2 regions of the Pseudoclavibacter sp. 8L genome follow, and region 2 is predicted to be linked to the other one. Evidence: predicted binding sites of a transcription regulator. Region 2 holds the regulator's gene; the other holds the start of a gene.
What was found. Region 2 encodes LexA, which represses DNA repair genes until DNA is damaged. Its sites were predicted from a motif close to TCGAACANNTGTTCGA; they were not measured.
Positions count from the first base shown of each region.

Region 1: GV007_RS14680 (HNH endonuclease signature motif containing protein) is a predicted target of LexA. The motif match lies at 4,575-4,590, and genes of this name have one in related genera.

Region 1 is NZ_LR733186.1:1,685,582-1,695,111, reverse strand. Features, by position in the region: gene GV007_RS14695 (TetR/AcrR family transcriptional regulator) at 1-406, shown strand, start outside; gene GV007_RS14690 (MDR family MFS transporter) at 517-2,199, shown strand; gene GV007_RS14685 (hypothetical protein) at 2,196-2,870, opposite strand; gene GV007_RS14680 (HNH endonuclease signature motif containing protein) at 2,867-4,396, opposite strand; gene GV007_RS14675 (DedA family protein) at 4,839-5,558, shown strand; gene GV007_RS14670 (MFS transporter) at 5,759-6,955, shown strand; gene GV007_RS14665 (hypothetical protein) at 7,470-7,676, shown strand; gene GV007_RS14660 (GntP family transporter) at 7,789-9,267, opposite strand; gene GV007_RS14655 (NAD(P)-dependent oxidoreductase) at 9,343-9,530, opposite strand, start outside.
Region 2 is NZ_LR733185.1:34,919-44,448, reverse strand. Features, by position in the region: gene GV007_RS00215 (hypothetical protein) at 1-450, opposite strand, end outside; gene miaB (tRNA (N6-isopentenyl adenosine(37)-C2)-methylthiotransferase MiaB) at 518-2,041, shown strand; gene miaA (tRNA (adenosine(37)-N6)-dimethylallyltransferase MiaA) at 2,044-2,955, shown strand; gene dapF (diaminopimelate epimerase) at 3,006-3,917, shown strand; gene GV007_RS00195 (class I SAM-dependent methyltransferase) at 3,886-4,497, opposite strand; gene hflX (GTPase HflX) at 4,534-6,060, shown strand; gene lexA (transcriptional repressor LexA) at 6,177-6,830, opposite strand; gene GV007_RS00180 (LysM peptidoglycan-binding domain-containing protein) at 7,056-7,373, shown strand; gene GV007_RS00175 (histidinol-phosphate transaminase) at 7,419-8,507, shown strand; gene hisB (imidazoleglycerol-phosphate dehydratase HisB) at 8,517-9,125, shown strand; gene hisH (imidazole glycerol phosphate synthase subunit HisH) at 9,122-9,530, shown strand, end outside.

The DNA.
Region 1 (9,530 bases), on a different contig from region 2:
CCACCTCGACGAGCGTTTCGTGGCGGGGGGCGCCCCGGAAAGCGAGCAGCTGAGCCCGGACCTCCTCGAAGCGCTGACACACCTCGCACTCGAGCGGTGGCGCGAGTCCGACCCGGAGCCGAACTCGGGAGACATCCGCGAAGTCATGGCCGTCATCGACCAGGAGCCGAAGCTCTTCAAGCGGGTGCTCGAGCACATGTCGAGCGACGAGAAGCGGGACGTCACCCTCGTCGAGCGTCGAGAAGGGCTCCCAGCCGGGGACCTTCGCGCCGCCGCCGCCGTGCAGCTCCTCATGTCCATCATGCGGGCGAGCGCCTTCGAGTTCTTCACGACGGACAACACCGACGACATGGAGACGGTCGTCTTCCGACGAGTCGCCGCCATGCGCGCCGTGCTGCAGCACTGAGGGCGGCGCCGCCCCCTCTTCCTGTCAGACCTCTTCTCCTCTTCCTCTCCTCCCCCTCCTCTCCCTCCCTCCCTCTCCTTCCGCACCGCACTCCTCGAACGGACTCACGCATGACCACCAGTGCACCGGCGCCAGCAGCGCCGCAGTTCCTGCTTACGAAGCGCAGGATCTGGACCATCTTCGGCGCCCTCATCGCCGGCATGCTTCTCTCGAGCCTCGACCAGACGATCGTCTCGACGGCTATGCCGACGATCGTGGGCGAGCTCGGCGGAGTCGACCACCAGGTGTGGATCACGACCGCCTACCTCCTCGCGACGACCATCGTCATGCCGATCTACGGCAAGTTCGGTGATGTGCTCGGGCGACGGAACCTCTTCCTCATCGCGATCGCGATCTTCACGCTCGCGTCGGTGGGCTGCGCCTTCGCGGACAGCTTCTGGGCGTTCGTGGTGTTCCGCGCCATCCAGGGTCTCGGCGGTGGCGGGCTCATCATCCTGTCGCAGGCGATCATCGCCGACATCGTGCCGGCCAGCGAGCGCGGCAAGTACCTTGGCCCGCTCGGCGCTGTCTTCGGCCTTTCGGCGGTCGGCGGCCCACTACTGGGTGGCTATTTCGTCGACCACCTGACGTGGCAGTGGGCGTTCTACATCAACATCCCGGTCGGCATCGCGGCATTCGTCATCGCCGTGGTGGCGTTGAAGCTGCCGAGCAAGAAGGCGACGAAGCGCATCGACTATCTCGGTGTGATCTTCTTGTCGGCTGCGACGACCTGCCTCATCTTCTTCACCGACTTCGGTGCGGATGCTCAACACGGCTGGGCGTCGATGGTCACGTGGGCGTGGGGCCTCGGCCTCCTCGTGGCGGCGGCGATGTTCGTCTTCGTCGAGTCGCGCGCTGAGGATCCGATCATCCCGCTGGGCCTCTTCAAGAACCCGATCTTCGTGAACGCGACGGCTATCGGCCTGACGCTGGGCATCGGCATGTTCGCGGCGATCGGCTTCGTCCCGACGTTCCTGCAGATGTCGTCTGGCACGTCGGCCGCTGCCTCGGGGCTGCTCATGCTGCCGATGATGGCGGGCCTCATGGGCACGTCCATCGCTTCGGGAATCCTCATCTCGAAGACCGGGCGGTACCGCATCTACCCGATCGTGGGCACGGTGCTGACCGGCCTCGCGATGGTGGCGATGACCACCTTGACGGCGGATACGCCCATCTGGCTCATCTGCGTGTTCCTGTTCTTCTTCGGGGCGGGGCTCGGCCTCATCATGCAGGTTGTTGTCCTGGTCGTTCAGAACGCGGTGCCCGCCGCTGAGATCGGCACGGCGACGAGCACGAACAACTACTTCCGTGAGGTTGGGGCGGCACTCGGCACTGCGGTGTTCGGTGCGATCTTCACAACGCGCCTGACGGAGAACCTCACGTCGGTGTTCACGGCGAGCGGCGCCAGCCCGGCTGATGCGGCGACGGCGACCTCGACTATCGACCCGCAGACGCTCTCGCAGCTGCCGGACGAGGTTCGGGATGGGATCGTCACGGCCTACGCCGATGCTCTGGCCCCCGTGTTCTGGTACCTGGTGCCATTCATAGCGCTCGCGTTCCTGCTATCGCTCTTCCTGAAGCAGATCCCCCTCTCTGATGTTGCCGGGCTCGTGGCCCGTGGCGAGGCGGTCGGCGGGGAAGAGGCGGAGGAGCTCGACGCTGCGGCTCGGGATCGCCACGAGGCGGTCGGCGGTGCCGCCACGAGCGCGGAGCCGACGAGGCTCGACTCGAACAGCCCGAGGAGCCGCGACTAGCGGGGAGCCGCCGAGAACGCGCGGGCCGCGCGGACGGCTGCTTCGATATGCATCCCCTCGAAAGGGAGGACCGCAGTGAGCGCCTGGGCGGTGAGGTCCGGGCCCAGCTCGGCGCCTCGCCGGACGGCTTCCGCGTCGACCTGCTCGGGGGCTGACTCCGGGTCATCGAGGTCCATGACGGCACCCTCGAACCAGTCGGCGGCGGCGGCGAGCATCTGCTCCTCGCTGAGCACGGGGAGCAGGTGCTTGTCGAGTCCGTCGGCGAGGCCGTGGTCGACGGTGCGCCAGGCTTCCCCGGCGTTCTCGCGCCAGTAGACGAATCCGAGCCAGGGCTGGTCCCCGCCAGTCTCCCAGTGGCGTCCCGATTCCGAGCTGACGGCGGCTTCGACGTGCGCCACTCCCCAGTCGGGCATGCCCGTGATGAGGTCGAGGCCCCGCTTGTGCGTCTCGGAGTGGTCGCGGTCGATGCCGGCGAGGACGGCCCGGCCGTCGGGGAGCGGGGTGAGCCGAGCCCAGCTGCCGCCACCGTCTGAGTAGAACCAGCCGTGCTCGTCGGCGTGGGAGTTGTCGCGACCCTCGCCGAGGATCGCGGTCTCGATGGCTGCCACGAGCGCCCAGCGCCCCCTGATCACCTCGATGGTCGGAAACTGCTGAGGGCGAAGTGCTGTCATGCGCTCATCTTTCCAAGCGCCTCCTCGGCGCTGCTGGGTGCCGCCTGGAACTGGACCGCGCGCGGAGTCTCGCGGATACGCGCGCGAGCCACCCTGGGGCCGGTTGCCGGTTCGACCTTCCACGCCCGGCTCTGCGCGGGCGAGACGGTGAGTCGCCCCAGGTGCACTTCGTGATGGTGGAAGGTGCAGAGCGCGATGCCGTTCGTCGTGTCGGTGCGTCCGCCGCTCGACCACGGTGTGACGTGGTGGATCTCAACGGTGTCGAAGGGGAGCTCGCACGCGGGTGCCCTGCACCCGCCGTCTCGGGCGAAGACCGCTCTTCGCTGAGCCGGACTGAAGAGTCTTCGCTTGCGGCCGAGCTTGAGGACTTCGCCGTCGTCGTCGACGAGGGCAACCCGGATGATGCCGTCGCAGAGGATGCGCCGTGCTGCCTCGACCGGGACAGGCTCACCGCTGTGCTCGAGGCGGGAGATGTCCGCCGGCGTCTCGGCGGCTCCCACCAGCCCGGCCCGCGTGACGGTCACGACCAGGGTGGGCGCTTCTCCGCCGGTCCGGGGTGCGCCCGGGGACTCGGCGTGCTGAGCAAAGACCGAGACGAGTGCATCGATGCGCCGCTGAGAGAAGCTGCGCTCGTCCCGGATCTGTGGTTCTTCCTGCGGAGCGAGGCTGCCGCGGGGCTCGTCGTCTGCTTCACACGTCTGCTCTCGCCGCGGCGAGAGATACGCGTCGAGGACACGCATGATGGTCTCGCCCTGTTCCGGGGTCGCCAGGAGCCTGGCCTGCACCATGCCATCAGCGCGACGGGTGAAGGAGAGCCCTCGCTTCGCGGCTTGACGTTCCGCGTTGGGCTCCGCACCGTCCGGGTCGAGGAAGGCCACCCACACGGCGGCCTGCTTGGCCAGACGCTCCGGCGATGCCGGCTCGTCGTCCTCCTGGGTGAGCCCGCAGGCTGCCTGGACGAGTTCGTACTCTGCGCGATCGAGGTCGGCGATGTCGACGCTGCCGTCCGCTTCGCGCAGCCCTGCGACGATCGCCGACGCCTGGGAGAGCGTCACCCTCCCTTCCGCGACAGCGACCGCGACCTGGCTCCGTGCGGGCCGAAGCGTCTCGCCCGTCATGCTGATGCGCTCGCGCGTCGCCTCGGCGACCTCGCGCAGCTTGGCCGCCTCGGCCCGGCGAAGGCCGAAGGTCTGCCGCACGGCCTCGTGCACGGACCGGTACCCACCCCGACGCACCAGAGAACCGGAGAAGGCCACGGGTGTGATCTCGTCTCGCCCGAGCAGCTCGGCCGACATCTCCAAGATCGTCGCGTCGAGCATCCGCTTGCGAGCGGCCAGCTCTTCGAAGGCGGCGAAGAACTCGGCGTCGAGCACCGACGAGACGGACCGTCGCCCATCGATCAGCGCCGTGACGACAGCCGTGGCGGCGACGCCGGACTCTCGCTCGGCAGCTGCAACGCTCGCCGGGAAACCCGACAGGACCCCAGCGCCTGACCCAGCGCCCGCCCCGGACCCAGATACAGGCACAGACCCAGACCCAGACCCAGACCCAGACCCAGACCCAGATACTCCACCCAATGCGTACTCGTCGTCGCCCATCGATTCCCCCCTCATCGCCCCGGCAGCCTCTCTCCCAAAGCACTTCTGCCTTTGGATTGACGTGCCGAGCTGGCTTCCCCCGAAGCCAGACCCAGCCTACAGTTCATCGAACCTATATTCGACCCCTGTGGGTAAATCCCACGTCACAGAACAGTAACCGGGTCGCAGCACCGCGAACCGCGCAGACGAGCCTGCTCGCCTGTCAGCACGCATCCGACGCTACATCTCGCCACAGACATTCGACGAGCGAGAGCACCCGGCGGGCGCCCCCTCCAAGCTGTGTTCCTCCCAGGGCGCGCGCGGGATACTCTTTCGATCACCTGTGCTTCACTTACCGACCCTGCATCTCAGCGACTGGACGCATCCTTCCGTGGCTCCCACACTCTTCCCCTGGCTCGACCCTGAAACGATCATTCACGGTGCGGGCCCCTGGGCGCTTCTCGTCGTGTGCCTCATCGTGTTCTCGGAGACCGGCCTCCTCGTCGGCTTCCTGCTGCCCGGCGACACGCTGCTGCTCATCACGGGCCTGCTCGCCTTCTACCCCGGCATCGGCTTCGACATCTGGTGGGTGTGCCTCGCCATCGGATTCGCCGCATTCCTCGGCGGCGAGGTCGGCTACCTGATAGGCCGAAAAGCAGGGCCCCGGATCTTCGAGCGCAAGGAGAGCGGCCTCTTCAGCGTGAAGAACGTCGAGCGGACCAACGCGTTCTTCGAGCGCTTCGGCGGCCTCGCTGTCATCATCGCCCGCTTCGTTCCCGTCGTGCGCACCTTCGCTCCGGTGGCCGCTGGCGTCGGCAAGATGGACTACCGCAAGTACACGATCTACAACCTCATCGGCGCGCTCATCTGGGGCGCCGGCCTCACCTTCGCCGGCTACCTCCTCGGCTACGTGCCGGTGCTCGGCGACTTCATCCGCCAGTACATCGACGTGATCCTGATCGTCGCGGTGCTCGCGACCGTGGTGCCCACGAGCATCCACTACCTCCTGAACTCGCGGAAATCCCGCCGCGAGGCGGAGCAGCGCAGCCGCGATGAAGCGAAGAACCTCTCGCTTGCACCGAAGGACTTCGATCAGAAGCTCGGCGACTGAACGTCGGGAATCCGGCACCAGCTGACCCGGCGCGCGCTGGGCTCCGACGCCCCGCGAACCGCCGATAACAACGAGTGTCGACCTCCCGCGAGACTCGATTCCGGCCGCAGACGGGTGCCTCGAGTGCGACGTAGGCTTGCCTCCGCGGCATGCTCTGCCGCGTCTTTCGACGGCGTTGCAGTGAGGAGTTCGGGTCACCGATGAGCGGCATCTGGCGGTACCAGTCGACCTCGATCCCCCTCCGGCTGGCGAACGCCGGAGCAGTCGTCGCCCTTCCCCTGCTTGCCGTCGAGCAGCTCGGGGACGTCGCCGTCGGCGGCCTCCTCGTCGCCGTCGCCCTCTTCCCGAGCGTCATCGCGGCACCGCTCGTGGGCGCCCTCCTCGACCGGATGCGCCGCCCGAAGCTGCTCCTCATCATCGGGGGGACGATCACGGCGGCCGCCTACCTCTTCGCCTCGCAGCTGGGCACACTGCCGATCGGCGTCATCGCCGTCATCCTCGCGGTCGCCGGCTTCGTGACCCCCGCCTACATGGGCGGCCTCTCGAGTTTCGCGACCGACAACATCGAACCGGCCAGGAAGGCCTACGCGCAGGACGCGCTCTCCTACACGATCGCCTCGGTGGGCGGTCCGGCCCTCGCGGCGCTCGCGATCCCGCTGGCAGGCTCAGCACGACTCGCGATGGTGCTCCTCGCGAGCCTCGCCTTCGTCGGGGCGGTTGCCGGGTTCGGCATCCGGATGCACGCGAAGAACGGCCCGGTGGAAGGCCTCGGGCGGACGATCGCTCGCGGCATGACGTACCTCGTCAAGCACAAGCCGATCGCGATCGTCACGATCGCCGGCACCGTCAGCCAGGTCGCCGGTGGCGCGCTCGGCATCGCCGCCATCGCCATCTCCCTGGAGCGGACCGGCTCCGAGGCGTCCGCCGCCTGGCTCGTCACGGCCTACGCGATCGGCGGCCTCGCGGGCGCCCTCTTCATGGCGGTGAGGACCTGGACCACCAGGGGCCCGGTCTGGGTGATGGGGATGGGCTTCGTCGCCACCGGCGTCTTCCTCCTCATCGCGGTGCCGGCGTTGCCGATCGGGTTCGCGTTCGCAGCCGTCCTCATCTCGGGCCTCTTCGCGGCACCGGCGAACGCCGCCATGATGCTGCTCCGCGACAAGGAGAGCAAGCCGAACGTGCGCTCGCAGGTCTTCACGATCGGCGCCGGCCTGCGGGTCACGGCGGCCGCCGTCGGCGCGGCCATCGCCGGGCTCATCGCGGGCTTCGACGCCGGCTGGCTGATCGCCGGAATGGCCATCATCTGGATCCTCTCCGGCGCGATCCTCTGGTTCTTCCCGAACCCGCCGGCGCGCACGGGCATCATCCCCGTGCAGAAAGGCCCGCGGGCGCCGTAGCGCGGGCCAGCAAGCACCCCATGATGGCGCCGAAGGCCAAGACGGCGCCGGAGGCCTGGCTCCTCGAACGCAGTCGGTCGCAGCTGGCCACAGCCGGCCGCAACCGGTCGCAGCCGGTCGCAGCCGTTGATCGCCGACTGCCCGTTGCCCGCCGGACGCCGCTGAGGAGAGTCAGCTGCCGCGTCCGCGCAGGCAAACGCTGCCAGTCAAGTGGCCCGCAACACGCCCGACGAAAGGGGCACTCGGCTGGCAGCGTTTGCACCCCGGCCGTCGATGACTGCCTGGCCACCACAATGGGCCGCCGAGGATCACCGAGCAACGCCAGGGGCCGGCGAAGGTCACCGAGCAGACCACCACGGGCCACGCAATTCAATCGAGTTCAACCGAGCCCGCCGAGCTCCACCGCGCCCAGCAAGCCCAACCGAGCACGAGGGTGAGCGAGTGTGCCTCCCCGGCCGGCGTGGGAGACTCCCCGGAAGACGCGCGTGCAGCGCCTGAGTGAGCGGAGCATCCCATGACCGAGAACCCCGCAATGGTGGTTGCCGTCATCGTCCTGGGCTTCGCGGCGGTCACGTTCCTCCTGGTGTGGATGCTGCGCGCGGCACCTCGCCCACCGCGCGACTCCGAGCTCTCCCCAGACGAACGCCGCCGACGAGCCGAGAGAACGGGCCCGGCACCGACGAGCATCCGCTTCGATCACGGCAACAACTCGGGCTACTGAGTCGCGCGACCTCAGCGCGGACGCCAAACGCTGCCAGCCGATGTGCCCTTCACGAACTCGGTGAAGGGCACACCGGCTGGCAGCGATCGCGGTGGTGTTGCGGAAGCCGCAGCTAGGCGACGCCCACGAGCAGCCAGACGACGAAGCAGAGCAGGAAGCCGACGAGGCCGAGCACCGTCGTGAGGACGGTCCACGTGCGGAGGCCGTCCGCGACGCCGAGGCCCAGGTAGCGGGTGACGACCCAGAAGCCGGAGTCGTTGACGTGCGACAGGCCGAGCGCGCCGAAGGCGATCGCGAGGGCGAGCAGCGCGACCTGGATCGTCGAGTACCCGCCGCCGAGGATCGACGCGCTGAGGAGGCCAGCCGTCGTGAGGATCGCGACCGTCGCCGACCCCTGCGCCGCGCGCAGCGCGAGCGAGATGAGGTACGCCATGATCATGAGCGGCATGCCGGTGGCGAGCAGCGTCTCGCTGAGTGCCGTACCGATCCCGCTCTCGGTGAGGACACGGGCGAACGCGCCGCCACCTCCCGTGACGAGGAGGACGACCGCAACTGGGGGCAGCGCCGCTTCGACGACATCGCCGAGCTGCGATGCGCTCCAGCCGCGGCGGATACCGAGGAAGAAGCTCGCGAGCAGCACCGTCACGAGGAGCGCGAACAGTGGGGCTCCGATGAACGCGAGCACGTTGCGGATGGGGTCGCCGGCCGGAAGCAGCGTGGCGCCGACCGTGCCGAGGGCGATCATGATGAGCGGCGTGACGATGAGCGTCATGACCATGCCTGCGCTCGGCGGCGCGACCGTGCGGGCCTTGGTGGCGGTGCCGGTTGCGCCGGACGCGCCACCCTCCGAGCCGGACGCCCCTTCGGCGTCGGCGACAATCGCAGTCGCTTTCTCCGTGCCGAACTCGGCGAACGACTTGGCCGTGGCTGGCAGCATCGTGAAGTTCTTGCGGTTGAGCCACTTCGAGAAGAAGTGCGAGACGACGGCGAGCATGAGGCAGATGGGGAGGCCGATCATGGTCACCCAGCCGAGGTCGGCGCCGAGGATTCCGGCACCTCCGACGATTCCGGGATGCGGGGGCATCGCGACGTGCACGGCGAGCATGATGCCGCCGATCGGCAGCCCGAACTTCACCGGGTCGACGCCTGCCGCCTTACAGAAGCCGTAGATGATCGGCACGAGGATGATGAACCCGACGTCGAAGAACACGGGGATCGCGAGCACGAGCGCGGCGGCCGTGAGGGCACCGGCGACGCGCTTCGGCCCGAGCAGCTTCGTGAAGCGCCCGGCGAGGCTGGAGGCACCGCCGGAGATCTCGATGATCTTCCCGAGCATCGCGCCCAGCGCGACGAGGATCGCGACCGACCCGAGCACACCGCCCATTCCGGCGATGATCGACTCGATGATGCCGATGCGTGCCGGTTCGAGTTCCGTCTCGGGCACCGTCACGAGCGGCAGCCCCGTCGCGAGGCCCAGAAGGACGCTCACGATGAGCAGCGCCAGGAAGGCGTGCACCTTGAGTTTGATGATCAGCAGCAGGAGGAGGCCGATGCCTCCGGCTGCGATCGCGAGCAGTAGGAATGTAGACAAGTCCGTCTCCTTTGACGAGTGCGCCGACGAGGGCGCTGACGAAAGCGTTGTTTGGGTGAGAGCGGGGGCTCTTGCTTACGAGTCGGTGGTCTTCGGGGCGAGGGCGAGGATGACGGCTGAGTCGTCGGACGCGCCGAGTCCCTGTGCCTGTCCCAGGAGGTACAGCTGCTCGGCGGCGGCGGCGACTGGCGTCGGGAGTCCGACGGCACGGCTCGCCTTGCCGACGATGCCCATGTCCTTCACGAAGATATCGAGGCGGCTGA
Region 2 (9,530 bases):
GACCCAGCGATCCCACGCGAAGTCGCTCTGCCGGTACTGGTCGCGCAGCCCCGCGTCGCACACGATCAGCAGACCGTGACGGGGCTCGACCACCGGAACCTCGCCCTGTAGCTCTCCAGGCAGCGAATGCCAGTACGCCTCCTCGCGAGGAGCATCGCGCCAGCGCTCGGGCTCGTCGTTCGTCGAGATCGTGAGTGCCTCCACTCGGGAGGCCCCAGACGCATCCGACACCACCGTCGTCGTCGCAGCCAGCGGGCCTCCGCTCGTCCGGAGGACCAGGCCATCGACACCGTTCTCGCCGCCAGCGGGACCTACGTACAGAGCCCCGCTCGGGGCCGAGATCGCAGCGACCCGCGCACCATGAGCCTCCACGGGGCCGGCATCGGTCTGCAGCAGACCTCGCTGAAGAGCAAGAGAAGTCGCCGGCGTGACGCCGTCATCTGAGGTCATGGCTCGCATCCCGCCAGCGTAGCGGTGGGAATGGCCAGGCGTGAAGCGAACGTAGAATTGACGGATCATGAGCGAGACAGCCACATCCATCGCGTCATCCCCGGCAGCACTCAAGCCAGACGGTACTCCGAGGAGCTACGAGGTGCGCACACTGGGCTGCCAGATGAACGTTCACGACTCCGAGCGCATGTCCGGATCCCTCCGTGCGGCAGGCTACGTCGAAGCCGACGGCGCCGACCCGGACATCGTCGTGATCAACACCTGTGCAGTTCGAGAGAACGCCGACAACCGCCTCTACGGCAACCTCGGCCAGCTCGCCGCGATCAAGCGCGAGCACGAGGGCATGCAGATCGCCGTCGGCGGATGTCTCGCGCAGAAGGACCGCGGGACGATCCTCGAGAAGGCCCCATGGGTCGACGTCGTGTTCGGCACGCACAACATGGGTGCGCTCCCGAGCCTCCTCGAGCGAGCCCGGCACAACGAGGAAGCACAGCTCGAGATCCTCGAATCCCTCGACGTGTTCCCCTCCACACTTCCCACGAAGCGTGACTCGACCTACTCAGGGTGGGTCTCGATCTCCGTCGGCTGCAACAACACCTGCACGTTCTGCATCGTCCCATCTCTCCGGGGCAAGGAGAAGGACCGCAGGCCAGGCGACGTCCTGAACGAGATCCAGGCGCTCGTCGACGACGGCGCCGTCGAAGTCACCCTCCTCGGGCAGAACGTCAACTCGTACGGAGTCGAATTCGGCGACCGGCAGGCGTTCAGCAAGCTCCTCCGCGCCGCTGGCAACATCGATGGGCTCGAGCGTGTGCGCTTCACCAGCCCGCACCCGGCGGCATTCACGCAGGACGTCATCGACGCCATGGCCGAGACGCCCAACGTGATGCCCCAGCTGCACATGCCGTTGCAATCGGGCTCCGACCGCATCTTGAAGGCCATGAGGCGCTCCTATCGGAGCGCCAAGTTCCTCGGCATCCTCGACAGCGTCCGCGAGCAGATGCCTCACGCAGCGATAACGACGGACATCATCGTCGGCTTCCCCGGCGAGACCGAGGAGGACTTCGCCGAGACGATGCGAGTCGTCGAGGCGTCCAGGTTCGCGAGCGCCTTCACCTTCCAGTACTCGATCCGGCCAGGAACACCGGCCGCGACGATGCCCGAGCAGGTGCCGAAGGCCGTCGTGCAGGAGCGCTACGAGCGACTCATGAAGCTGCAGGACCGCATCAGCCGGGAAGAGAACGAGAAGCTGATCGGCAGCGTCCAGCGCATCCTGGTCAGCGCAGCAGAAGGCAAGAAGGACGACGAGACGCACCGCATGTCGGGACGCTCGGAGGACAACCGTCTCGTGCACTTCTCCCTCCCGGACGGCTCAGAACGTCCACGACCCGGTGATGTCGTCACCACCGAGATCACGGGAGCGGCGTCGTTCCACCTCGTCGCAGATGCCACGTCGAGCCGCCTCGACGTCCGTCGCACGAGGGCGGGGGACGCCTGGGACCGCTCGCTTGCCGAGAGCTGCGCAGTCCCCGCGCCGGCTGGGGCAGCCCCTCGCGTCTCGCTCGGACTCCCGACGATCCGGCGCGCCTGAGCGTGTTCATCGCCATCGGGGGAGCGACCGGCACGGGGAAATCGCAGCTGTCGCTGGACATCGCCGCTCGCCTGCGCGCGTCAGGGCGCGGAGCTCAGGTCATCAACGCCGACGCCATGCAGCTCTATCGGGGCATGGACGTCGGAACCGCCAAGCTCGCCCCAGAAGACCGTGAGGGGGTGCCGCATCACCTGCTCGACGTGCTCGATGTCACGGAAGACGCGAGTGTCGCCTGGTATCAAGAGCGGGCTCGAGGGCTGATCGAGGAGATCGAGGCCGAGGGAGATGTGCCCATCCTCGTCGGGGGCTCTGGGCTCTACGTCGCGGCCGTGTGCTTCGACCTCCGCTTTCCAGGGACCGACCCTGCCGTGCGAGCCGAACTCGAGGCGGAGCTGCAGCTCGAAGGTCCCGGTCCGCTCTTCGCGCGGCTCCGTGCGCTCGACCCCCAGGCCGCGGCCACCATCGACGCGCGCAACGGACGGCGCCTGGTGCGGGCGCTCGAGGTGATCGAGGTCACGGGGGAGCCGTTCAGTGCTCAGCTGCCGGACCAGGAAGCCAGGTGGCGGGACGTGACGTTCGCCGTCGTCGAAGAGCACCGGGAGGTGCTCACCCCCAGGCTCGACGCCCGCGTCGAGCGCATGTGGGAGTCGGGGCTGCTGGAGGAGACGCAAGCACTTGCCGAGGCCGGGCTGGAACATGGCGGCACCGCCAAACGCGCGATCGGGTACCAGCAGGCACTCGCGGAGCTCCGGGGTGAGATGAGCCGTGCCGACGCGATCGCGGAGGCGCAGCTCCTGACGCGGAAGTACGCCAGGCGCCAGGTCTCCTGGTTCCGACGCTACGAGAGCGCGGTCCGCGCCCAGAGCGGTGAGGGGTTTGCAGCGCAGCGCATCCTCCAGGCTGCCGGACTCTGATCGGGCGTCACGGCGCACGCGGGGATCGAGAGTTCCGTAGCATTGGACCCATGACACAACTCGCGTTCACCAAGGCGCAGGCCACCGGCAACGACTTCGTCCTCGTCTCCGACCCGGACGGCGAGCTGGACCTCGGGCCTCAGCGCGTGGCGCGGCTGTGCGATCGCAATTTCGGTGTCGGCGCAGACGGCCTCATCCGGGCGGTCCGCTCGCGGAATCTCGCGGAAGGCCGCGAACTGCAGGCAGCCCACCCTCTGGCCGAGTGGTTCATGGACTACCGCAACGGCGACGGATCGATCGCAGAGATGTGCGGCAACGGGGTGCGCGCGTTCGCGCGCTTCCTCACGGAAGCCGGGCTGGTGACCCTTGAGGCGGGTGAGCGCCTGGAGATCGGCACGCGTGCCGGTCTGCGGGTCGTCGAGCGAGACGGCACGGGCTTCAAGGTCGACATGGGGCCATGGCGCCTCGAAGGTGGCGAGCCGCTCGTCACCGTCCCGCACATCGGCGTCTCACGCCCGGGTCTCGGGATCGACGTCGGCAACCCGCACGTCGTCGTCGCGCTCTCGAGCGAGGAGGAACTCGACCGGCTCGAGCTCTTCCACGCACCGCTCATCGATCCAGCCCCTGAGCTGGGAGCCAACGTCGAGTTCGTCGTGCCCCACGACCAGCTGGTGCAGGACGGCGTCGGGCACATCCGGATGCGCGTGCACGAGCGGGGCGTCGGCGAGACCCTCTCCTGCGGCACCGGGGCCGTCGCATCAGCACTGGCGGTTCGCTACTGGGCTGGCGCTGGCGCGCCGGATGCCTGGTCGGTCGGTGTGCCGGGTGGCGTGCTGCAGGTGACGGTCGCAACGCTCGAGGGCGTCGAGCACGTCTTCCTGTCGGGGCCGGCCGAGATCGCCTTCACGGGCAGCGTCGAGGACGAGCTCGCTAGCGAACTCGCCTCACCCGCAGCACTCTGAAACCCGCGTCCGTCGAGTGCCGCTCGACGAACAGCTCGGGCCCGAACTGCGCCGCGATCCAGGACTGCAGCGAGTCGCCGCCGAGCTTTTTGGCGACGACGAGCCACGCCTCTCCTTCGGCGCTGAGGCGCGGCAGCCACACGGAGAGCAGCTCGTGCAGGGCGTCCTTGCCGATTCGGATGGGCGGGTTCGACCAGATGAGGTCGAAGGTCGTGTCCTCGGGGACATCCTCGGGGCGCGTCGGCGTGATGTTCTCGAGTCCGAGCGCCTGCGCATTCTCACCGGTGAGCAGTAGCGCCCGTTCGTTGACGTCGACGGCCCGCACGTCCAATTCGGGCGACTCGAGTGCGAGGGCGAGGGCGATCGGTCCCCAGCCGCACCCGAGGTCCAGGGCCGTTCCGGTCGAGGGAGGCGGGGGCGCTGCGTGCAGGAGGGCCTGGGTGCCGCGGTCCACGTGCTCAGGGCTGAAGGTGCCGCCTGCCGTGATGACAGTCACCGTTCGGCCCCGGAGGTTGGCGACGACGCGTCGCCGTTCCAGAGGCCCGTCAGGGGTTGCTGAGAAGTAATGCTGAGCGGTCACCCCTAGACGCTAGCACCGGCGTAGAATAGTACGAATATGCGAGATTCTGAGACTCCTCCAGGCGAAAGCAACGACGCGATCGACCGAATCCTCCGAGCCGCGAAGGAACCGGGCGCCACGATGACCCTGTTCTCCTCCGGTAGAGCGCAGGCGCTGCAGGACGGCGCCAGCACGAGCTACGACGGCGAGGCCGACGGCGACCAGCTCGAACGCGAAGCCAGGCAGTCGCTGCGACGAGTCGAGAGCCTGCGAACGGAACTCGAGGACGTCACCGAGGTCGAGTACCGCAAGGTGCGCCTCGAGCGTGTCGTGCTCGTGGGCGTCTACCGCAGGAACTCCCTCGAGGAGGCCGAGAACTCGATGCAGGAGCTGGCCGCACTCGCAGAGACCGCGGGAGCCGTCGTCCTCGACGGCGTGCTGCAGCGTCGACCGAACCCCGACCCCGCCACGTACCTCGGCCGAGGCAAGGTCGCTGAGCTCAAGGAGATCGTCGCGGCGCTCGAAGCCGACACGGTGGTCGCCGACACCGAGCTCGCGCCCAGCCAGCGTCGCGCGCTCGAAGACGAGATCAAGGTGAAGGTCATCGACCGCACCGCGGTGATCCTCGACATCTTCTCCCAGCACGCCAAGAGCCGCGAGGGCAAGGCGCAGGTTGAGCTGGCGCAGATGGAGTACATGCTCCCGCGTCTCCGCGGCTGGGGTGAGTCGATGTCTCGGCAGGCCGGTGGTCAGGTCGGCTCTGGCGGCGCCGGCATGGGGTCAAGAGGCCCTGGAGAGACCAAGATCGAGCTCGACCGTCGGCGCATCCGCACGAAGATGGCCAAGCTTCGCCACCAGATCGCCGACATGAAGGATTCGCGTGACGTCAAGCGCGCGACCCGACAGCGCAACCAGGTTCCGGCGGTCGCGATCGTGGGGTACACGAACGCGGGCAAGTCGAGCCTCCTCAATCGCATCACGCATGCGGGCGTCCTGGTCGAGAACGTCCTCTTCGCCACCCTCGACGCGACGGTGCGCAAGGCAGCGACCGAGGACGGCCGTCCCTACACGATCGCCGACACGGTGGGCTTCGTGCGCAACCTGCCCCACCAGCTGGTCGAAGCCTTCCGCTCGACGCTCGAGGAGCTGCAGGCAGCCGATGTCATCGTGCATGCCGTCGACGCCTCGCACCCGGATCCCGCCGCGCAGCTTGCCACGGTGCGAGACGTCATCGGCGAAGTCGAAGCCCACGATGTTCCCGAGATCGTGGTCTTCACGAAGGCCGACCTGGTCGACAGCGATCGACGCCTCGAGCTCCAGGGGCTCGCCTCCGACGGCATCTTCGTCTCCGCGCACACGGGTGAGGGCATCGACCTGCTGCTCGGGCGCATCGCCGAGCTCCTGCCCACTCCCGAGGTGACCATCGACGTTCTCGTTCCCTTCGAGCGCGGCGATCTCGTCTCGTACCTGCACGAACGAGGCGCCGTGCTCGAGCTCGAGCATGTGGAGAGCGGCACGCGGCTCAAGGCCCGGGTCCACCCCGACCAGCTCGGACTGTTCGAGGCGTTCGCGGTCGCTGGCTGACACACACCCTTCAGCCTCCTGAGGGACACAGATACAGAAGAGCGGCGAGCCCATAGGGCTCGCCGCTCTTCTGTATCTGCTGACGTGTGTACCTGCGTCGGGGCTGCCCGCCGTCCTCAGATGGAGCGAAGGACAGCGACGACCTTGCCGAGGATCTCGGACTCGTCGCCGAGGATCGGCTCGAAGTCGCTGTTGCGGGGGAGCAGCCAGATGTGGCCGTCGCGCTTGCGGAAGGTCTTGACCGTGGCTTCTCCGTCGAGCATCGCGGCGACGATGTCGCCGTTCTCGGCAGTGCGCTGCGACCGCACGACGACCCAGTCGCCGTCGCAGATGGCGGCGTCGATCATCGACTCGCCAACGACACGGAGAAGGAAGAGCTCTCCCTTGCCGACGATCTGACGGGGGAGCGCGAAGACGTCTTCGACCTGCTGCTCCGCCGTGATCGGGATGCCGGCTGCGATCCTGCCGACCACCGGGACGAACGCGGCCTCCGGCGTCTCGTTGGAATCGCCATCGTCGGTGTGGTCGAAGTGCACCAGCACCTCGAGGGCGCGGGGCATGCCCGGATTGCGCTTGATGTAGCCGAACTTCTCAAGCTGGCCGAGCTGGTGGGTGACGCTCGACAGGGAGACGAGGCCGACTTCGTCGCCGATCTCTCGCATGCTCGGCGGGTACCCGCGCGTGCGCACCGACTCCATGATGCAGGTCAGGATGCGCTCCTGCTTCTCGGTCAGTTTTCTGTAGATGTCGCTCGCTGGCTTCTTGGCCATGTCGTCTCCGTCCGCTCTCCGACACGGAATGTCGGTGGCAGGTGATGCACTGCCTGATAGCGCCAACCCTACCGAGAGTGCACGCAGGTACGAAACATTTCTTCGAGTGTTGTGGATGAAAGTTCGAGAGATTCGAACTGTAAGCCTTGACTTGGCACTTTGTTCGTAGCTATATTCAGTACATACATTCGACCACTCGAAGATGTGGACGAATCAGGAGGAATCATGAACACCACTGCCGTTGCACCACTCCGCCTCACCGTCCGAGGCCGTCGTGTCCTGCTCGCCATCGCCGCGCTGCCCGTCGCCGCAGCCATCGCCCTTGGGGCCACGCACATGAACTCCGCGGCGGCCTCGAGCGACGCCGCAGACGTCGAATTCGAGTACGTCACCGTCGGTGCTGGCGACACGCTTTGGGGCATCGCCGAGGAAGTCGCGGGCGATTCCGATATCCGCGATGTCATCGTTGAGATCTCCAAGCTCAACGCCCTCGAGAACGGCACGGTTCAGGCCGGGCAGCGCCTCGCGCTTCCACTCGACTGAGGCCACAACCCATCCGAGCCGCAGACCGCGTCGTAGGCTTGTGCGGTGACCTCGTTCGAAGACCTGCCCATCCGTGATGACCTCCGCGGACTCACCCCTTACGGAGCACCGCAGCAGCCAGTGCGCGTTGCCATCAACGTCAACGAGAATCCACATCCGGTGCCCGAGGTTGTGGCCAGGCGAATCATCGAGGCGATCGCCCGGGAGCTTCCGGGGCTCAATCGCTACCCGGACCGCGAGTTCACGGCGCTGCGCGAGCAGCTGAGCGTCTATCTGGGCCGGGGTATCGGTCCCGAGCAGGTGTGGGCAGCCAATGGCTCGAACGAGATCATGCAGCAGCTGCTGCAGGTCTTCGGTGGCCCCGGGCGCAGCGTGCTCAGCTTCACGCCGAGCTATTCCATGTACCCGCTTCTCGCCAGGGGCGTGGGCTCCAAATGGATCCCGGTGCCACGTGCCGACGGCTTCGCGCTGACGGCTGACCTTGTCACCGAGGCGCTTCGGCGAGAGCGGCCCGACATCACCATCATCTGCACGCCGAACAACCCCACTGGCACCGTCACCGATCTCGACGTGATCGCAGCTGCCTACGACGCGACCGATGGCATCCTGATCGTCGATGAGGCCTACGCCGAGTTCCTCCCTGATGGTCAGGAGACCGCGCTCTCCCTCCTCCCTGGTCGCGAGCGGCTCGTGGTCTCGAGGACCATGAGCAAGGCGTTCGCCTTCGCTGGCGCCCGCGTCGGGTACTTCGCGGCTCACGAGGCCGTCGTCGACGCCGTGCGACTCGTCCGACTGCCGTACCACCTCTCCGCGATCACCCAAGCAGCCGCTACTGCAGCGCTCGAGTGCTCGGAGATCATGCTCCAGCAGGTCGACGCCATCCGCGAGCAGCGCGACCGCCTGCTGGTGGAGCTGCCCCGCCTTGGCTACACGCCGTGGGAGTCTGGCGCGAACTTCGTGCTGTTCGGCGACGTCGCGGATCCCGCGGGCACGTTCCAGCAGCTCCTCGACCGCGACATCCTGGTGAGGGACGTCGGCATCCCGAACACGCTTCGGGTGACCGCCGGGACCCGCGCGGAGACGAGCGCGTTGCTGGCCGCGCTCGCCGAGATCACCGACGCAGGGAAGGCCTAGGCTGGAGCGATGACCACGACGCCACGCACCGCGACCGTCTCACGCGCGACGAGCGAGTCCTCGATCGAGCTGAGCCTGAACCTCGACGGGACCGGCATCGCCGACATCCAGACGTCGGTTCCGTTCTACGACCACATGCTGAACGCTTTCGCGAAGCACTCGCTGACCGATCTCACGATCCGTGCGACGGGTGACACCGAGATCGACGTGCACCACACGGTCGAGGACACGGCGATCGTGCTCGGCCAGGCGATCCGCCAGGCCCTCGGCGACAAGTCGGGCATCGCGCGCTACGGCGATGCGAGGGTGCCGCTCGATGAGTCGCTCGCCCAAGCCGTCGTCGACATCTCGGGGCGTCCGTTCCTCGTGCACACCGGCGAGCCGGAGGCCTTCGTCTACCACCTCATCGGCGGACACTTCACGGGCGCGATGGTGCGTCACGTCTTCGAGGCGATCACGTTCCACGCCGGCCTGACGGTGCACGTCGAGGTCATCCGCGGGCGCGACCCGCACCACATCGCCGAAGCGGAGTTCAAGGCGTTCGCCCGTGCGTTCCGCGCGGCCAAGCGTTTCGACCCGGAGGTCGTGGGCATTCCTTCGACCAAGGGCGCGCTGTGACTCCAGTCGAACGCCCACGGGTGGTCGTCGCTGACTACGGCTCGGGCAACGTGCACTCCGCCGTGAAGGCGCTCGAAGCGGCTGGTGCCGAGGTCGAGCTGACGGCCGACCGCGCTGCCGCCTACGATGCGGACGGCTATGTCGTGCCAGGTGTCGGGAGCTTCGCTCACGTCATGGAGGCCATCAATCGTCAGCGCATCGGGGAGATCGTCGGTCGGCGCCTCGCAGGCGGGCGCCCCGTGCTCGGCATCTGCGTCGGCATGCAGATCTTCTTCGACGGCGGTATCGAGGGTGGCAAGAGAGCCGAAGGCCTGGGCGAATGGCCGGGCGAGGTGACCGAGCTGCGGGCCGAGGTCCTTCCGCACATGGGATGGAACCTCGTCGACCCACCGGTCGACTCGAAGC